Regions from separate parts of the Acidovorax sacchari genome, predicted to be linked through region 1. Evidence: riboswitches for the same ligand, from Rfam matches in the RefSeq annotation. Region 1 holds a riboswitch; the other holds the start of a gene.
What was found. A riboswitch is a leader RNA that binds a small molecule or an ion and turns the genes downstream of it on or off. The one in region 1 is predicted to bind S-adenosylhomocysteine.

Region 1 (7,751 bases):
CTGCGCGGCAGGGGCCGGAGCCGGCACTGGCGCAGCCGGAGCGGTGGAATCCCCGGGGGCGGGTGCGACCGCACAGGCGGCCACCAGGGCGCACAGCCCGAATACGGCCAGCCGGCCTCCGGAACGGCGCCAGTCAGCGCTGGCAGCGCGATGCAAAAACCTCTTCAAAACGCTTCAAGTCCTTCTGTTCGCCATCGGTGAGATCGGTGCGCGCCCGCCTCGCTGCAAGGATGCGGCGCGACTCCGCGCACTGCTCGGCCCGCCGGGTGGTTTCCGCACGGGCCGCGAGTTCGGCCGCTTCGGCCTGCCGAAGTTCCTCGCGGCGCTGCTGGCGGACTTCACGCTGCTCGCGGTAGAACCGCGCGGACGCCTCCTGCTCCTCTTCCCTGCAGTCCCTCTCGTATTCCCGGCGCAGGCCATACAGCACATCGGACTGCAGGCCGCGCGAGGGTCCTGACCGGACCGCGTCCTGGAGCGTGCGGCACTGCGCGCTCATGTACTTCCGGTACTCGTTCGCCTCGGGGAAGGTGCGCAGCGGCGGCGGGGACGGCGGCTCGTGACGCGATGGCCCGGGGGCCACGGCGGGCTCCAGCGGACCGGCCGCGGCAGCGGTGGTCACCGTACCCGCCGGGCAGGGCCGAGAGAGAGAGAAGACGTTCCCCATGCTGTCGCGGCAGCTGTAGCGCAGCTGGGCCGAGGCAGAAAGGGGCAGCAGGGCCCACAGCAGGGCTGCCATCAGGGGGGAAGCGAGAGCGGGCGTCATGTCGGGGTCGCGCAGGGAGGCGCCATATTACCCAACACGGCCGAGTACGCCCCCCGGCCTGCGGAGGAAGGTCAGAGCCCCAGGCGCCGGCAGATCTCGAGCGTCGCGGCGCTCTGGTTCATGGTGTAGAAGTGCAGCGCAGGCACCCCGCCGGCACGCAGGCGCTCGCACAGCGCAGTCACCACGTCGAGCCCGAAGGCGCGGATGCTGGCCGAGTCATCGCCGAAGCCCTGCAGCCGCAGCCGGATCCAGCGGGGGATTTCCGCGCCGCATGCGTCGGAAAAGCGCATGAGCTGGGTCGATCCCATGATGGGCATGATGCCCGGCACCACCGGCACATCGAGCCCCAGGGCGCGCACGTCGTCCACGAAGCGCCAGTAGGCGTCGGCATTGAAGAAGTACTGCGTGATGGCCGAATGCGCTCCGGCGCGCACCTTGGTGGCGAACGCCTGCAGGTCGGCCTCGGGGGAGCGGGCCTGGGGGTGGACTTCCGGATAGGCGGCCACCTCGATATGGAAATCGTCGCCCGCCTCGGCGCGGATGAAGGCCACGAGGTCGCTGGCGTAATGGAATTCCCCGCCGGCGCCGTATCCGCTGGGCAGGTCGCCGCGCAACGCCACCAGCCGGGACACGCCCATGGCCTTGAGCTGGGCGAGCTGCGCGCGCACACCCTCGCGGGTAGCTCCGATGCACGAGAAATGCGAGGCTGCCTGCACGCCTTCGGACAGGATCTCGCGCACCGTGCCGAAGGTGCCTTCCTGGGTGGAGCCGCCCGCGCCGTAGGTGACGGAGCAGAACTCGGGACGGCGGGCGTAGAGCTGCTGGCGCACGGCGCGCAGCTTGTCACCGCCCTCGGGCGTCTTGGGGGGAAAGAACTCGAAGCTGACCGGAAGGGCCGCCTTGTGCGTGGAAAGGCTCATGCCTTCCTCCTTGCGTGAATGAAGAATTCGCGGTTGCCGTCGCCGCCATCGATCGGGCTGTCGTGCCATCCGGCCACGTCCAGGCCCACCGCGGCGCAGCACTCGCGCAGGCGCAGCTCCACCTGCGCGTAGAGCGCCGGATCGCGCACGATGCCGCCCTTGCCCACCTGGCCGGGCTGCAGTTCGAACTGCGGCTTGACCAGCATCAGCAATTCGCCGTCCGCCTTGAGCAGCGGCACCACGGCCGGCAGGATCAGCGTGAGCGAGATGAAGGACACATCGCCCGTGACGAAGTCGAACTCGGGCGTGATGTCCACATCTTCACGCCCGGCCCGGCGGCGCAGCTCGGTAGGCAGCGCGCCCTCGGCGCGCGCGCGCTCCCTGGCCTCGCGCTCGGCCTTGAAGGCCTCCACCTCGTGCTCCTTGGCGTCGTCGCTGTCGTCGTAGTCGTCGTCCACCTGGCCGCCGTTGCGCATCCAGGCATAGGGCGCCTCGGGCTGGGTCTCGTTGTCGTCCGGGTCGCGCTCGACGCGCTCGGACAGCGCCTCCTCGCAGGCCTCCCGCAGCGATTCGGCGGTCACGGAACGGGCATTCAGCCCTTCCACGCCCACCACGCGCGGGTCGTCCCGCAGCCGCTCGTGCAGTTGGCCGTGGCCCACGTCCACGCCGATCACCTGCGCCGCACCGTGCTGCAGCAGGCAGTCGGTGAAGCCGCCCGTGCTCTGCCCGACGTCGAGGCAGCGCAGCCCGGCCACCTGCAGGCCGGTCACGCGCAACGCGCCCTCCAGCTTCAGGCCGCCGCGCGACAGGTACCGCGCCTCCGCGCCATCCAGCAACTCGACCTCGGCGATCGCCGGAATGTCATCGCCGTTCTTCGCCACTTTCGTCCACGGCAGGCTGGCCGCCAGCCGCCACTGCACTCCAGCCGCGATCAGGCGCTGGGCCTGCGACCGTGTGGCGGCATGGCCGCGCTCCACCAAAAACACATCCGCGCGCATGGCGCCTTCCTCTCCAACAGCGCGGGCCGCACGTGGCCCGCACATTCAATCCGTTACAGGCAGCTGAGAGAATCGTGACAGCGACGTTGCCGCACGTCACGTCATACCGCCCGCGACATTCGCAACCCGATTCGTTCGACGAACGCTACTTGCCACGCTCGACCGGCAGTCCGTTACGGACAGCCCGAACAGTCCTCGGCACTTGCCATTCGCCAGGGCACTCGCCCTCCCCCAGGCCAGCAGACGCCGCGGAACCGGCTCCGCCGGGCCGCTGGCGTCGTCCCCCTTCCCGCCCCGCGCAGCGGGCGAGAGAAGGGGGAAGGCGCGCAGCGCCTCAGGGGGATGTCAGTACCGATACGTATCGGCCTTGTAAGGGCCTTCCTTCTTCACGCCGATGTAGGCGGCCTGCGCATCGGTCAACTCGGTGAGCTGGGCGCCGACCTTCTTCAGGTGCAGGCGTGCGACCTTCTCGTCCAGCACCTTGGGCAGCACATACACCTTGCCGGCCTGGTAGGCGTCGGGCTTGGTGAACAGTTCGATCTGCGCGATGGTCTGGTTGGCGAAGGAGGACGACATCACGAAGCTGGGGTGGCCCGTGGCGCAGCCCAGGTTCACGAGGCGGCCCTTGGCGAGCAGCGTGATGCGCTTGCCGTCCGGGAAGATCACATGGTCCACCTGCGGCTTCACCTCTTCCCACTGGTACTTCTCGATCGAGGCGACGTCGATCTCGTTGTCGAAGTGGCCGATGTTGCAGACGATGGCCTCGTTCTTCATCGCCACCATGTGCTCATGGCGGATCACGTCCTTGTTGCCGGTGGTGGTCACGAAGATGTCGGCCTTGTCGGCGGCGTACTCCATGGTCACGACCTTGTAGCCTTCCATCGCGGCCTGCAGGGCGTTGATGGGGTCGATCTCGGTCACCCACACCTGGGCGCGCAGGGCGGCCAGGGCCTGGGCGCAGCCCTTGCCCACGTCGCCATAGCCGGCCACCAGGGCCACCTTGCCGGCGATCATCACGTCGGTGGCACGCTTGATGCCGTCCACCAGCGATTCGCGGCAGCCATAGAGGTTGTCGAACTTCGACTTGGTGACCGAGTCGTTCACGTTGATCGCGCGGAACAGCAGCGTGCCCTTGGCGGACATCTCGTTCAGGCGGTGCACGCCGGTCGTCGTTTCTTCCGTCACGCCGATGATCTCGGCCGACTTGCGGGTGTACCAGGTCGGATCCTGCGCGATCTTGGCCTTGATGGCGGCGAACAGGATGCGTTCTTCCTCGCTCGTGGGATTGGCCACCACGGACAGGTCTTTCTCGGCGCGCTGGCCCAGATGCATCAGCAGCGTGGCGTCGCCGCCATCGTCCAGGATCATGTTGGGGCCTTCGCCCGGCGTGCCCTTGGCGCCGAAGTCGAAGATGCGGTGGGTGTAGTCCCAGTAGTCTTCCAGCGACTCGCCCTTGATCGCGAACACCGGCGTGCCGCCAGCGGCGATGGCGGCGGCGGCGTGGTCCTGCGTGGAGAAGATGTTGCACGAAGCCCAGCGCACGTCGGCGCCCAGGGCCTTCAGCGTCTCGATCAGCACGGCCGTCTGGATGGTCATGTGCAGCGAGCCGGTGATGCGCGCGCCCTTGAGGGGCTGCGCAGCCGCGAATTCCTCGCGGATGGCCATCAGGCCGGGCATCTCGGTTTCCGCGATCTTGATTTCCTTGCGGCCCCAGTCGGCCAGGGAAATGTCGGCGATGGCCAGGTCGGCCTGGGGCTTGAGAACTGCGCTCATGGTTTTCTCCGGTGAAGAAGTTGGAAACCACGCAATGCAGGGGGAATGGATCACTCACCGCACAAAAGCGTGGGCGAGCGTCGTTGCAAAATGATGATCCGAGCCTCGCGTCCCTGCAGTACCCGGGCACCGGGATGAAGGACGCTGCAACGCTCCTCGGAAGACCAGGATTATAAGGAGATCGGGCCCGAGCGGCTCGCCACTCCCCATCGCCAACGATATGCCCCGGAAAGGGCCCCCGACAAAGGAAGCAGCGCCCCATGTCCACACCGCACAGGAGCAACCTGTTCGATCTGCTGCGCATCGCCGCGGCGAGCGCCGTGATCTTCAGTCATCACTTCCACATCACGCGCACGGCGCCACCCGCCTGGCTGCACTCCAACATGGTGGGCGGAGTGGCGGTGATGACCTTCTTCACGATCAGCGGCTATCTGGTCACCCAGAGCTGGCTGCGGCAGCCGCAGGTCATGCCGTTTCTCTTCAAGCGATTCCTGCGGATCTGGCCCGGGGTGCTTGTCGCGGTGCTCAGCAATGTGTTCCTCTTCGGTGTCGTTTTCACTTCGCTGCCTGCTGCGGATTTCCTGGCCCATCCGGAAACGCTCGGCTATTTCCGCAACCTGCTGCTGATCAAGGACTACCCCAACCTTCCGGGCGTCTTTGAAAACAACCCGCTCAAGCATCTGATGAACGGCCCCTTGTGGACCATCCCGATGGAAAGCCTGTGCTACCTCGTGCTGGCAGGCGCGGGGTTGCTGGGTGTGTTCAGGTCGCGTGCCATCGCATGCGTCGCCGGGCTGGCCTACATCGCCTTCTTTCTCACTGCACGCAACGCGGACCTGACCGGCGAGATGCGGCACTGGTTCGAATATCCCGCCTATTTCACGTACGGGGCACTCATCGCCGTCTTCCGCCAGGAATTCCATGCCTGCTCCGGCAGGATCCTCCTCGTGCTCGCCCCCCTGGCCGCGCTGCTTTTCTTCGGCCTGCACCTGGAGCATTCGGCAGGCCTGCTGCTGCTGCCGCCGCTGCTGATTTTCCTGGGCTCGTTGAACATGCCCTCCCTGGCCTTCCTGCAGCGCGGCGGCGATCCGTCATATGGCATCTATCTCTACGGATGCCCGGTGCAGCAATCGGTGTATGCCGTCTTCCCGGACATGCCCTTCATTCCAAGCCTGCTGCTGTCGATCGCCCTGGCGGCGGTGGCCGGATACGCTTCGTGGCATTTGGTGGAATCGCCCGTTTTGCGTTTCAAGCGATTTTCTCCACGGATGGGAGCACGGCTCCCAGGCACCGCCTGAAGGGGCCGGCGGTGCGACGGCGCCCCCGGCATGCCAGGCACGACCCGGCCCGGGGCCACCGCTAGAATATCGCCACTCCCCCCCGGCTGCTTTCCCCTTGCGGCGGTGCTATGGCGCACAGCCGCAGCGCCCGTACCTCGACCCTACGCTGCGCCGCGCCTTCACCAGAAACACTGTGTCCTACGCTTCCGAAACACGGCGCCGCCGCACGTTCGCCATCATTTCCCACCCTGACGCGGGCAAGACCACGCTCACGGAGAAGCTGCTGCTGTTCTCGGGCGCGATCCAGATCGCGGGGGCCGTGAAAGGCCGCAAGGCGAGCCGCCACGCCACGTCGGACTGGATGGAAATCGAGAAGCAGCGCGGCATCTCGGTGGCCTCGTCGGTCATGCAGATGGCCTACCGCGACCACGTGGTGAACCTGCTGGACACGCCCGGCCACAAGGACTTCTCGGAAGACACCTACCGCGTGCTCACCGCCGTGGACTCCGCACTGATGGTGATCGACGCAGCCAACGGCGTCGAATCGCAGACGCGGCGGCTGATCGAGGTCTGCCGGCAGCGCGACACGCCCATCATCACTTTCGTCAACAAGATGGACCGCGAGGTGCGCGAGCCCCTGGACATCCTCGACGAGGTCGAACGCGAACTCGGCATGCCCTGCGTGCCCATGACCTGGCCGGTGGGACAGGGCAAGAGCTTCGGCGGCATCATCAACCTGCGCACGCAGGCCATGACGGTGTTCGAGTCCGGCAGCGAACGTCGCCCGCAGGATTTCGAGACCATCCCGCTCAGCGACGCAGACACTCTGCGCGCACGTTTTGGCCCCACTTTCGATGAGGCGCTCGAAAGCATGGAGCTGGCCGTGGGCGCATCCCCGGCCTGGGACCACGAAGCCTTCCTCGCCGGCAAGCAGACGCCCGTGTTCTTCGGCTCCGGCGTGAACAATTTCGGCGTGATGGAAGTGCTCGACGCCCTGGTGGACCTGGCGCCTTCGCCGCGCCCGCGCACCAGCAGCCTCGTGGTCAACAGGCAGCCCGTCGAGAAGACGGTAATGCCCGAGGAGGAGAGCTTCTCCGGTGTGGTCTTCAAGGTGCAGGCCAACATGGACGCCAACCACCGCGACCGCATCGCCTTCGTGCGCGTCGCCTCCGGCAGGTACACCCCGGGCATGAAGCTCAAGGTGCAGCGCACTGCCAAGGAATTGCGTCCGACCAGCGTGGTGACCTTCATGAGCCAGCGGCGCGAAGCCGTGGAAGAGGCCTATGCGGGCGACATCATCGGCTTCACGACGCATGGCGGCGTGCAGCTGGGCGACACCATCACCGATGGCGCCAACCTGCAGTTCACCGGCCTGCCCTTCTTCGCACCCGAGATGTTCATGACGGTGGTGCTGAAGAACCCGCTGCGCACCAAGCAGCTGCAGCAGGGCCTGGCCCAGCTGGGCGAGGAAGGCGCGATCCAGGTCTTCAAGCCCGATGCGGGCGGCAACATGCTGCTGGGCGCCGTCGGCCAGTTGCAGTTCGAGGTGGTCCAGCACCGCCTCAAGACCGAATACGACTGCGACGTGCGCCTGGAGAACTGCCAGTACACGGGCGCACGCTGGATCACGGCGGACACGCCGGCGGAGCTGCGGCCCTTCACGGACGCCTACCCGATGCGCATGGCCCACGACGCAGCCGACACGCTGGCCTACCTGTGCACCAGTCCCTACGATGTCCGGCTGGCACAGGAACGGTTCCCGAAGATCCATTTCCATCCGCTGCGTGAACACGCGGGACTTGCACTGCAGACCAATGCCTAACACATACACCATGCCGCTCACCAGGGGCGCGGCCGACGGCTCGAAATCCGACTGGCGCTCGACCTCGGACTGGCGCCCGTTCGTGGTCTGCCTGGCCATACTGACGACCGTCTATGTCCTGTGGCTGATGGTGTTCTGGCCTGGGGTATTGGGAGAAGACAGCCTGGGAGTCTTGCTGGAAGTCCAGGATCCGGT
Region 2 (7,751 bases), 1.2 Mb from region 1:
GCGGTGGCGGCGGCATCGAACAGGCTGAAGGCCACAGCGCCGGGCCCGGCGGCGAAGGGCCGGGCCAGGTCGTGGTGGCGCATGCAGCGGCCATCGTTGATGGGGATCTGCCGGGTGCCGCTGCCGCCCAGCGCGATCACCTGGCCGTAGGGCGCGAAGGCTTCGGCGGTGAGGGGCTGCACCGGCAGCACCACTCCCCCGCTCATTGCACCGCGCCGATGAAGCCGGCCAGTTCCGGCGTGCGCGGCTGGGCGAACAATTCCCTGGCAGGCCCGCATTCGTGCACGCGGCCCTGGTGCATGAACACCAGCTGGTCGCCCACGTCGCGGGCGAAGCGCATTTCGTGGGTGACCATGATGAGCGTCATGCCCTCGGTGGCCAGCTGCTTGACCACGGCGAGCACCTCGTTGACCAGCTCCGGGTCCAGCGCGGAGGTGATCTCGTCGCACAGCAGCACCTTGGGCTGCATGGCCAGGGCGCGGGCGATGGCCACGCGCTGCTGCTGGCCGCCGCTGAGCTGGTCGGGGTAGGCGTCGTATTTCTCGGCCAGGCCCACCTTGGCGAGCATCTCGCGGGCGAGCTGCCGGGCCTCGGCCTTCTTCGTGCCCTTGACCACCACGGGCGAGAGCGCCACGTTCTCCCCCGCCGTGAGGTGCGGGAACAGGTTGAACTGCTGGAACACCATGCCCACGTTCAGGCGCAGTGCGCGCAGCTGCGCGGCCGTGGCCTGCGCCCCCTTGAGCACGGCGTCATCGACGACGATCTGGCCGTCGTTGATCGATTCCAGCCCGTTGATGGAGCGCAGCAGCGTGCTCTTGCCCGAGCCGCTGCGGCCGATGATGGCCACGACCTGGCCGCTTTCGACGCGCAGGTCCACGCCCTTGAGCACATGGTTGTCGCCGTAGTACTTGTGCACGGCGCAGACGTCAACGAGCGGCATAGAGTTTCTTCTCCAGGTGGGATGCACAGGCGGACAGCGGCCAGCACAGCAGGAAGTAGCCGGCGGCGACGAGCCCGTAGATGAGGAAGGGCTGGAAGGTGGCGTTGGCCAGCATCGAGCCGAGCTTGGTGAGGTCCTCGAAGCCGATGATCGAGGCCACGGCCGTGCCCTTGACGATCTGCACCGAGAAACCCACGGTGGGCGCGATGGCCAGGCGCACGGCCTGCGGCAGCACCACGTGGCGCATCTGCTGGAAGTAGCCCATGGCGAGGCTGGACGACGCCTCCCACTGCCCGCGGGGGATGGCCTGCACGCAGCCGCGCCAGACTTCGGCCAGGTAGGCGCTGGTGTAGAGCGTGAGGCCGATGGCGGCGGCCGTCCAGGGCGATACGTCGAAGCCCGCCATCGACGCGCCGAAGAACACCAGGAACATCTGCATGAGCAGCGGCGTGTTCTGGAAGACCTGGATATAGGTGCGGCTCACGCGCTGCAGGCCGGAGTGCCGGCCCACGCGGGCGAACAGCACCACCAGGCCGGCCGCGCCGCCCAGCGCGAAAGCCATGAGCGACAGCAGCAGGGTGGCCCAGAGGCCTTCGGCCAGCTTGAGCAGGATGGGCAGCAGGGGAATGTCGGCGATCATGCGGCGTCTCCGGCCGGCGCGGCGGCGGGGCGGGGCGTGGACGTGGCCGGCGCGCGGCGCGCCACGATGACGTGCTGCCCGATCCAGGCCAGCGCCTGGCGCAGCAGCAGGGCCAGCGCGAAGTAAAGCGCCGTCACCACGATATAGGTCTCGAACGCGCGGAAATTGCGCGACTGGATGAAATTGGCGGCGAAGGTCAGGTCCTGCGCCGCGATCTGCGACACCACCGAGGTGCCCAGCATCACGATGACGATCTGGCTGCTGAGCGCGGGCCACACTTTCTGCAGCGCGGGCCGCAGCACCACGTGCCGGAAGCAGGCCCAGCGGCCCATGCCCAGCGCGCTCGCGGCCTCCAGCTGGCCGCGCGGCGTTTCCTGGATGCCGGCCCGCACAATCTCCGTGAGGTAGGCGCCCAGGTTGACCACGGTGGTCAGCAGGCAGGCCTGCCATTCATTGAGCTGCAGGCCCAGCGACGGCAGGCCGAAGAACACGAACATCAGCTGCACCAGGAAGGGCGTGTTGCGGATCGCCTCCACATACAGCTTGAACAGCCAGTTCAGCGGCGCGATGCGCCACGCGCGGCAGACGCCGCCGGCCACGCCGATCACGCCGCCCAGCACGGCACCGGCCGTCGTCAGCCCCAGCGTGAAGGCGGCGCCCTGCGCCAGCTGGCCGCTGTAGTCGAAGACGGCGCCGAAGTCGAATGCATATGCCATGGAGGAGGTCTCTTCCGGTCAACGTGGCCTGGTGCGGACGGTGCGGTCCCGGCCGCTTACAGCGTGGCGGGCAGCGGCATCTTCATCCAGCGCTGCGACATGTCGTTCAGGCGGCCGTCGGACTTGGCCTTGGTGATGATCGCGTCCACCTTCTGCAGCAGCGCGTCCTCGCCCTTGGCGACACCCACGTAGCAGGGCGTGTCTTCCACGGCGAACTTGGCATCCAGCTGGCGCAGCCTGGTGCGCTCGTTCACGGCGTTGGCGACGATGTTGCCCAGCGTCACCAACTGCACCTGGCCGGTCAGGTAGCTCTGCGCCGTGGCGTTGTTGTCTTCATAGCGCTTGATGGTGGCCGACGCGGGAGCCAGCTTGGTCAGCGACAGGTCTTCGGTGGAGCCGCGCGTCACGCCGATGGTCTTGCCCGCCAGGTCGGCCGGGCCCTTGATGACGGCCTCCTTGGGGCCATAGACGCTCTTGGGGAAGGGCGCGTAGGCCTGGGTGAAGTCGATCACCTTGGCGCGCTCGGCGTTCTTGCCGAGGCTGGAGATCACCAGGTCGGCCTTGCCGGTGGTCAGGTAGGGGATGCGGTTGGTGCTGGTGACGGGCACCAGTTCGACCTTCACGCCCAGTTCCTTGGCCACCAGGTTGGCCATGTCGATGTCATAGCCCTGCAGCTTCAGGTCGGTGCCCAGCGAGCCGAAGGGCGGGAAGTCCTGCGGGATGGCCACGCGGACCACGCCGGCCTTCTGGATGTTGGCCAGCACGTCGGCACGGGCGGACGCCGCGCCGCCCAGGGCTGCGGCCGCGAAGGCGGTGGCGGCCAGCAGGGCGCGGAGGGCGCCGCGGCGGGCGGTCGGGGGGGTGATGGCGGTGCGGGTCATTGGAAAACTCCTTCAGGGAAAGGGGGAGAGGGGGGAACGAGGCGAAAGGAAACCGGTGCGCCGGCCGCGGGGGGCTCCGGCGCACCCATGTCGATGCCGCCGCGGCGCGCCGCCGACAGCAGGTGGGCGTGCATGGCCTGGGCGCTGGCCGCGGCATCGCCCGCGCGCAGCGCCTGCACGATGGCGTCGTGCTCGCGCGCGGGCTCGTCGTCGGCGCCCGTGCGGGCGAACGGCAGGCGCAGGCTGTGGGCGATGGCCGGCTCCAGCTGCCGCGCCATGGCGATCAGGCCGGGGTTGCCCGACAGCTGTGCCAGCAGCAGGTGGAAATGCAGGTCCGCCTCGGCGGCGCTCAGCAGGTCGTTGCGCCGCAGCGCTTCGGACTGCTGCTGTTGCAGCCACTGCAACTGGTGGTGCGCGCCCGCATCGGCGCGGCCGGCGGCCAGGGCCGTCCATCCGGGCTCCAGCACCAGCCGCAGCTCGATCAGCTGGCGCGGCGAAAGGGTGCCCATTTCGGGGGTGGCGAAGGCACGGTGCGTGCGCTCGCCGCTGGCATGCGGGCCCCGCACCATCACGCCCCGGCCGGGCAGGATGTCCACCAGCCCCAGCGTCTCCAGCACCGACAGTGCCTCGCGCAGCGAGGCCCGGCTGATGCCCAGGCGCTGCGCCAGTTCGCGCTGCGCGGGCAGCGGGCTGCCGCTGGCGTAGTGGCCGCTCAGGATCTGCTGCTGCAGCGTTTGCGCGACGGAGGAAGGAATGCTGTGCATGGGCTTGGTGGATCGGTGGCCTGACAGGTCAGACCAGTGCGCAGGTCAAAGCGATTTGCATGCCAGACTCAAAAACAGGAGCATGAAAGCATTGCCTGGAAAGGAAAATTCCCGGGAGAGCCGGCCAGCTTCCGCGGCAGGGCGGTGCCCGGCGCGCCGCACACCGTCCGGGGGGCGCCTGCATTTGGTGCGCTGCAGCACGGCGCCGGGCAGAAGGCGCCCGGCGCCTGCCCATAATCCGGACGTGATGAAGACGGCCGACCTCCCTCTTTCCCGCCGCTGCCTGCTGGGGCAGGGCTGTGCGCTGGCCGGCGCGCTGCTGGCCGGATGCGGAACGCCGGCCCACACCGAGCGCGGCGAGGTGCAGGCCGCCGACATCGAGCCCACCGAGCTGGCGCAGTCCGACGTGAACCGCATGGCCACGCTGGGCATGCGCGCCAACCTGGACAGCCTCTACCTGCTGATGGACAAGCTCTACCGCCGCAACCCGGCCGAGTGGCGCAAGGGCCAGGCACCGGACCAGCTGCCGGGCCGCATCCTGGCCGGGCAGCGCGTGCGCGACGCCATCGAGCAGCGCCAGCCCTGGGCGCCGCTGCAGGGGCGCCGCGACATCGCCGCGCTGGCCTTCTCGCTCAGCCCCGAGTTCACGGGCGACCGGGTGGCCGCGGTCATCCACGCCACGGCCGACATGATCGTCACCGCCCATGGCGGCAAGACCCGCTTCTTCCTGGTCGACGGGCTGGACGCGCAGCACCTCTACAACGCCGCGCGCAACGTGGAGATCGCCGTCTGGCTCATCGCCCAGCGGCAGGGCCCGGACGGCCGGCCGCTGCTGCTGGCCGACGAGATCGGCCCGGGCGTGCGCAACGTGAGCTTCGAGCGCGAGTTCGGCAAGATCATCGCGCGGCTCGACCTGCTGGCCGCCGTGGTGGCCGAGAAGTACCGCCGCGCCGCCATCAGCTACGTGCAGAACCTGGTGGGCGGCACCTTCCTGCAGTTCCTGCCGGTGCGCTAGGCGAAGGGGCCTCCCCCGGTCGCGCGCCGCCGTCCCCGTTTAAAATCCGCCCGCCCTCCGAGGAGCGTTGCAGCGGCCCGTCCGCCGGCGTCGGTCACGACCGCCGCGGGCGCGCCGTCAGGCTCGGAGCCCGTGCCGAAGATTCGATGCCAACGACGCTCACCTGTCCTTTCCCACCGTCCGCGCAGGTGAGCCCCATGTCCGCCCCCCATTCCCTTCCTCCCATGAAGCTCTCCGGCCTGGAGCCGGTCTCCATCGGCGAGGGCACGCTGTTCGTCAACATCGGCGAGCGCACCAACGTGACGGGCTCCAAGGCCTTCGCGCGCATGATCCTCAACGGCCAGTACGAAGAGGCCCTGGCCGTGGCGCGCCAGCAGGTGGAAAACGGCGCCCAGGTCATCGACATCAACATGGACGAGGCCATGCTCGACAGCAAGGCCGCCATGGTGCGCTTCCTGCAACTCATCGCCTCCGAGCCCGACATCGCCCGCGTGCCCATCATGGTGGATTCCTCCAAGTGGGAGGTGATCGAGGCCGGGCTGCGCTGCATCCAGGGCAAGGGCATCGTCAACTCCATCAGCATGAAAGAGGGCGTGGAGAAGTTCAAGCACGAGGCGCGCCTCGTCAAGCGCTACGGCGCCGCCGCCGTGGTCATGGCCTTCGACGAGGTGGGGCAGGCCGACACCTACGCGCGCAAGATCGAGATCTGCGAGCGCGCCTACCGCGTGCTGGTCGATGAAGTGGGCTTCCCGCCCGAGGACATCATCTTCGATCCCAACATCTTCGCGGTGGCCACGGGCATCGAGGAGCACAACAACTACGCGGTGGATTTCATCGAGGCCACGCGCTGGATCAAGCAGAACCTGCCGGGCGCCAAGGTCTCGGGCGGCGTCTCCAACGTCTCCTTCAGCTTCCGCGGCAACGACCCGGTGCGCGAGGCCATCCACACCGTGTTCCTCTACCACGCCATCAAGGCGGGCATGGACATGGGCATCGTCAACGCCGGCATGGTGGGCGTCTATGACGACCTGGAGCCCACCCTGCGCGAGCGGGTGGAAGACGTGGTGCTCAACCGCCGGCCCGATGCGGGCGAACGCCTGGTCGAGATCGCCGAGACCGCCAAGAGCGGCGCCAAGGACGAAAGCAGGAAGCTCGAATGGCGCAACGCCCCGGTGCGCGAGCGGCTGGCCCACGCGCTGGTGCACGGCATCACCGACTTCATCGTGCAAGACACGGAAGAGGCCTACCGGGAGATCCTGGCCGGCGGCGGCCGCCCGCTGCACGTGATCGAAGGCCCGCTCATGGACGGCATGAACATCGTGGGCGACCTGTTCGGCGCCGGCAAGATGTTCCTGCCCCAGGTGGTCAAGAGCGCGCGCGTGATGAAGTCCGCCGTGGCCCACCTGATTCCCTACATCGAGGAAGAAAAGCGCCAGGACGAACTCGCCGGCCGCGACGTGCGCAGCAAGGGCAAGATCGTCATCGCCACCGTGAAGGGCGACGTGCACGACATCGGCAAGAACATCGTCACCGTGGTCCTGCAGTGCAACAACTTCGAGGTGGTGAACATGGGCGTGATGGTCCCGTGCCACGAGATCCTGGCCAAGGCCAAGGTCGAGGGCGCGGACATCGTGGGCCTCTCGGGCCTCATCACGCCCAGCCTGGAAGAGATGCAGTACGTGGCCGGCGAGATGCAGAAGGACGAGCACTTTCGCGTCAAGAAGATCCCGCTGCTGATCGGGGGCGCCACCTGCTCGCGCGTGCACACCGCCGTCAAGATCGCGCCGCATTACGAAGGGCCCGTCGTCTACGTGCCCGACGCCTCGCGCAGCGTGAGCGTGGCGCAGAGCCTGCTGGGCGATGGCGCGCAGAGCTATGTCGAAGAGCTGAACGCCGACTACGACAAGGTGCGCCAGCAGCACGCCAACAGGAAGCAGACGCCGATGTGGCCGCTGGCCAAGGCGCGCGCCAATCGCACGCCGGTCAACTTCAGCACCTACCGGCCGCAGCCGCCCCGCCTGCTGGGCCGCCGCGTGTTCAAGAACTTCGACCTGGGCGATCTGGCCAAGTACATCGACTGGGGCCCCTTCTTCCAGACCTGGGACCTGGCCGGCCCGTACCCCGCCATCCTCGACGACGAGGTGGTGGGCGAGCAGGCCCGCCGCGTCTTCGCCGACGGCCAGGCCATGCTCAGGAAGGTCATCGAAGGCCGCTGGCTCAGCGCGAGCGGCGTGCTCGCCCTCTACCCCGCCAACAGCGTGGGCGACGACATCGAGTTCTACACCGACGAGACCCGCACCGAGGTCGCCATGACCTGGTACGGCCTGCGCCAGCAGACCGAAAAGCAGGTGATCGACGGCGTGATGCGCCCCAGCCGGTGCCTGGCCGACTTCGTCGCGCCCAAGGAAAGCGGCATCGCCGACTACGCCGGCCTCTTCGCCGTGACGGCCGGCCTGGGCGTGGAGAAGAAGGAGCAAGCCTTCATCGACGCGCTGGACGACTACTCCGCCATCATGCTCAAGGGCCTGGCCGACCGCCTCGCCGAAGCCTTCGCCGAATGCCTGCACCAGCGCGTGCGCACCGACCTCTGGGGCTACGCCGCCGGCGAGGCCCTGAGCAATGAAGACATGATCGCCGAGAAGTACCAGGGCATCCGCCCCGCGCCCGGCTACCCCGCCTGCCCGGACCACAGCGCCAAGACCGACCTCTTCCGCGTGCTGCAGTGCGAGGAGATCGGCATGGGCCTGACGGAAAGCCTGGCCATGACCCCCGCCGCCAGCGTGAGCGGCTTCTAC

Region 2: linked by a shared signal. The riboswitch ahead of metH (methionine synthase) and the one ahead of ahcY (adenosylhomocysteinase) in region 1 are both predicted to bind S-adenosylhomocysteine.

Annotation. Positions count from the first base shown of each region.
Region 1 is NZ_AP035783.1:4,702,166-4,709,916, forward strand. Features, by position in the region: gene ACGHC0_RS20760 (hypothetical protein) at 134-736, opposite strand; gene metF (methylenetetrahydrofolate reductase [NAD(P)H]) at 835-1,683, opposite strand; gene ACGHC0_RS20770 (TlyA family RNA methyltransferase) at 1,680-2,681, opposite strand; gene ahcY (adenosylhomocysteinase) at 3,027-4,454, opposite strand; S-adenosyl-L-homocysteine riboswitch at 4,523-4,617, opposite strand; gene ACGHC0_RS20780 (acyltransferase family protein) at 4,715-5,752, shown strand; gene ACGHC0_RS20785 (peptide chain release factor 3) at 5,928-7,556, shown strand; gene ACGHC0_RS20790 (hypothetical protein) at 7,519-7,751, shown strand, end outside.
Region 2 is NZ_AP035783.1:305,514-313,264, forward strand. Features, by position in the region: gene ACGHC0_RS01410 (ureidoglycolate lyase) at 1-206, opposite strand, end outside; gene ACGHC0_RS01415 (amino acid ABC transporter ATP-binding protein) at 203-940, opposite strand; gene ACGHC0_RS01420 (amino acid ABC transporter permease) at 927-1,580, opposite strand; gene ACGHC0_RS01425 (amino acid ABC transporter permease) at 1,577-2,296, opposite strand; gene ACGHC0_RS01430 (transporter substrate-binding domain-containing protein) at 2,353-3,177, opposite strand; gene ACGHC0_RS01435 (FadR/GntR family transcriptional regulator) at 3,174-3,941, opposite strand; gene ACGHC0_RS01440 (hypothetical protein) at 4,189-4,956, shown strand; S-adenosyl-L-homocysteine riboswitch at 5,010-5,124, shown strand; gene metH (methionine synthase) at 5,181-7,751, shown strand, end outside.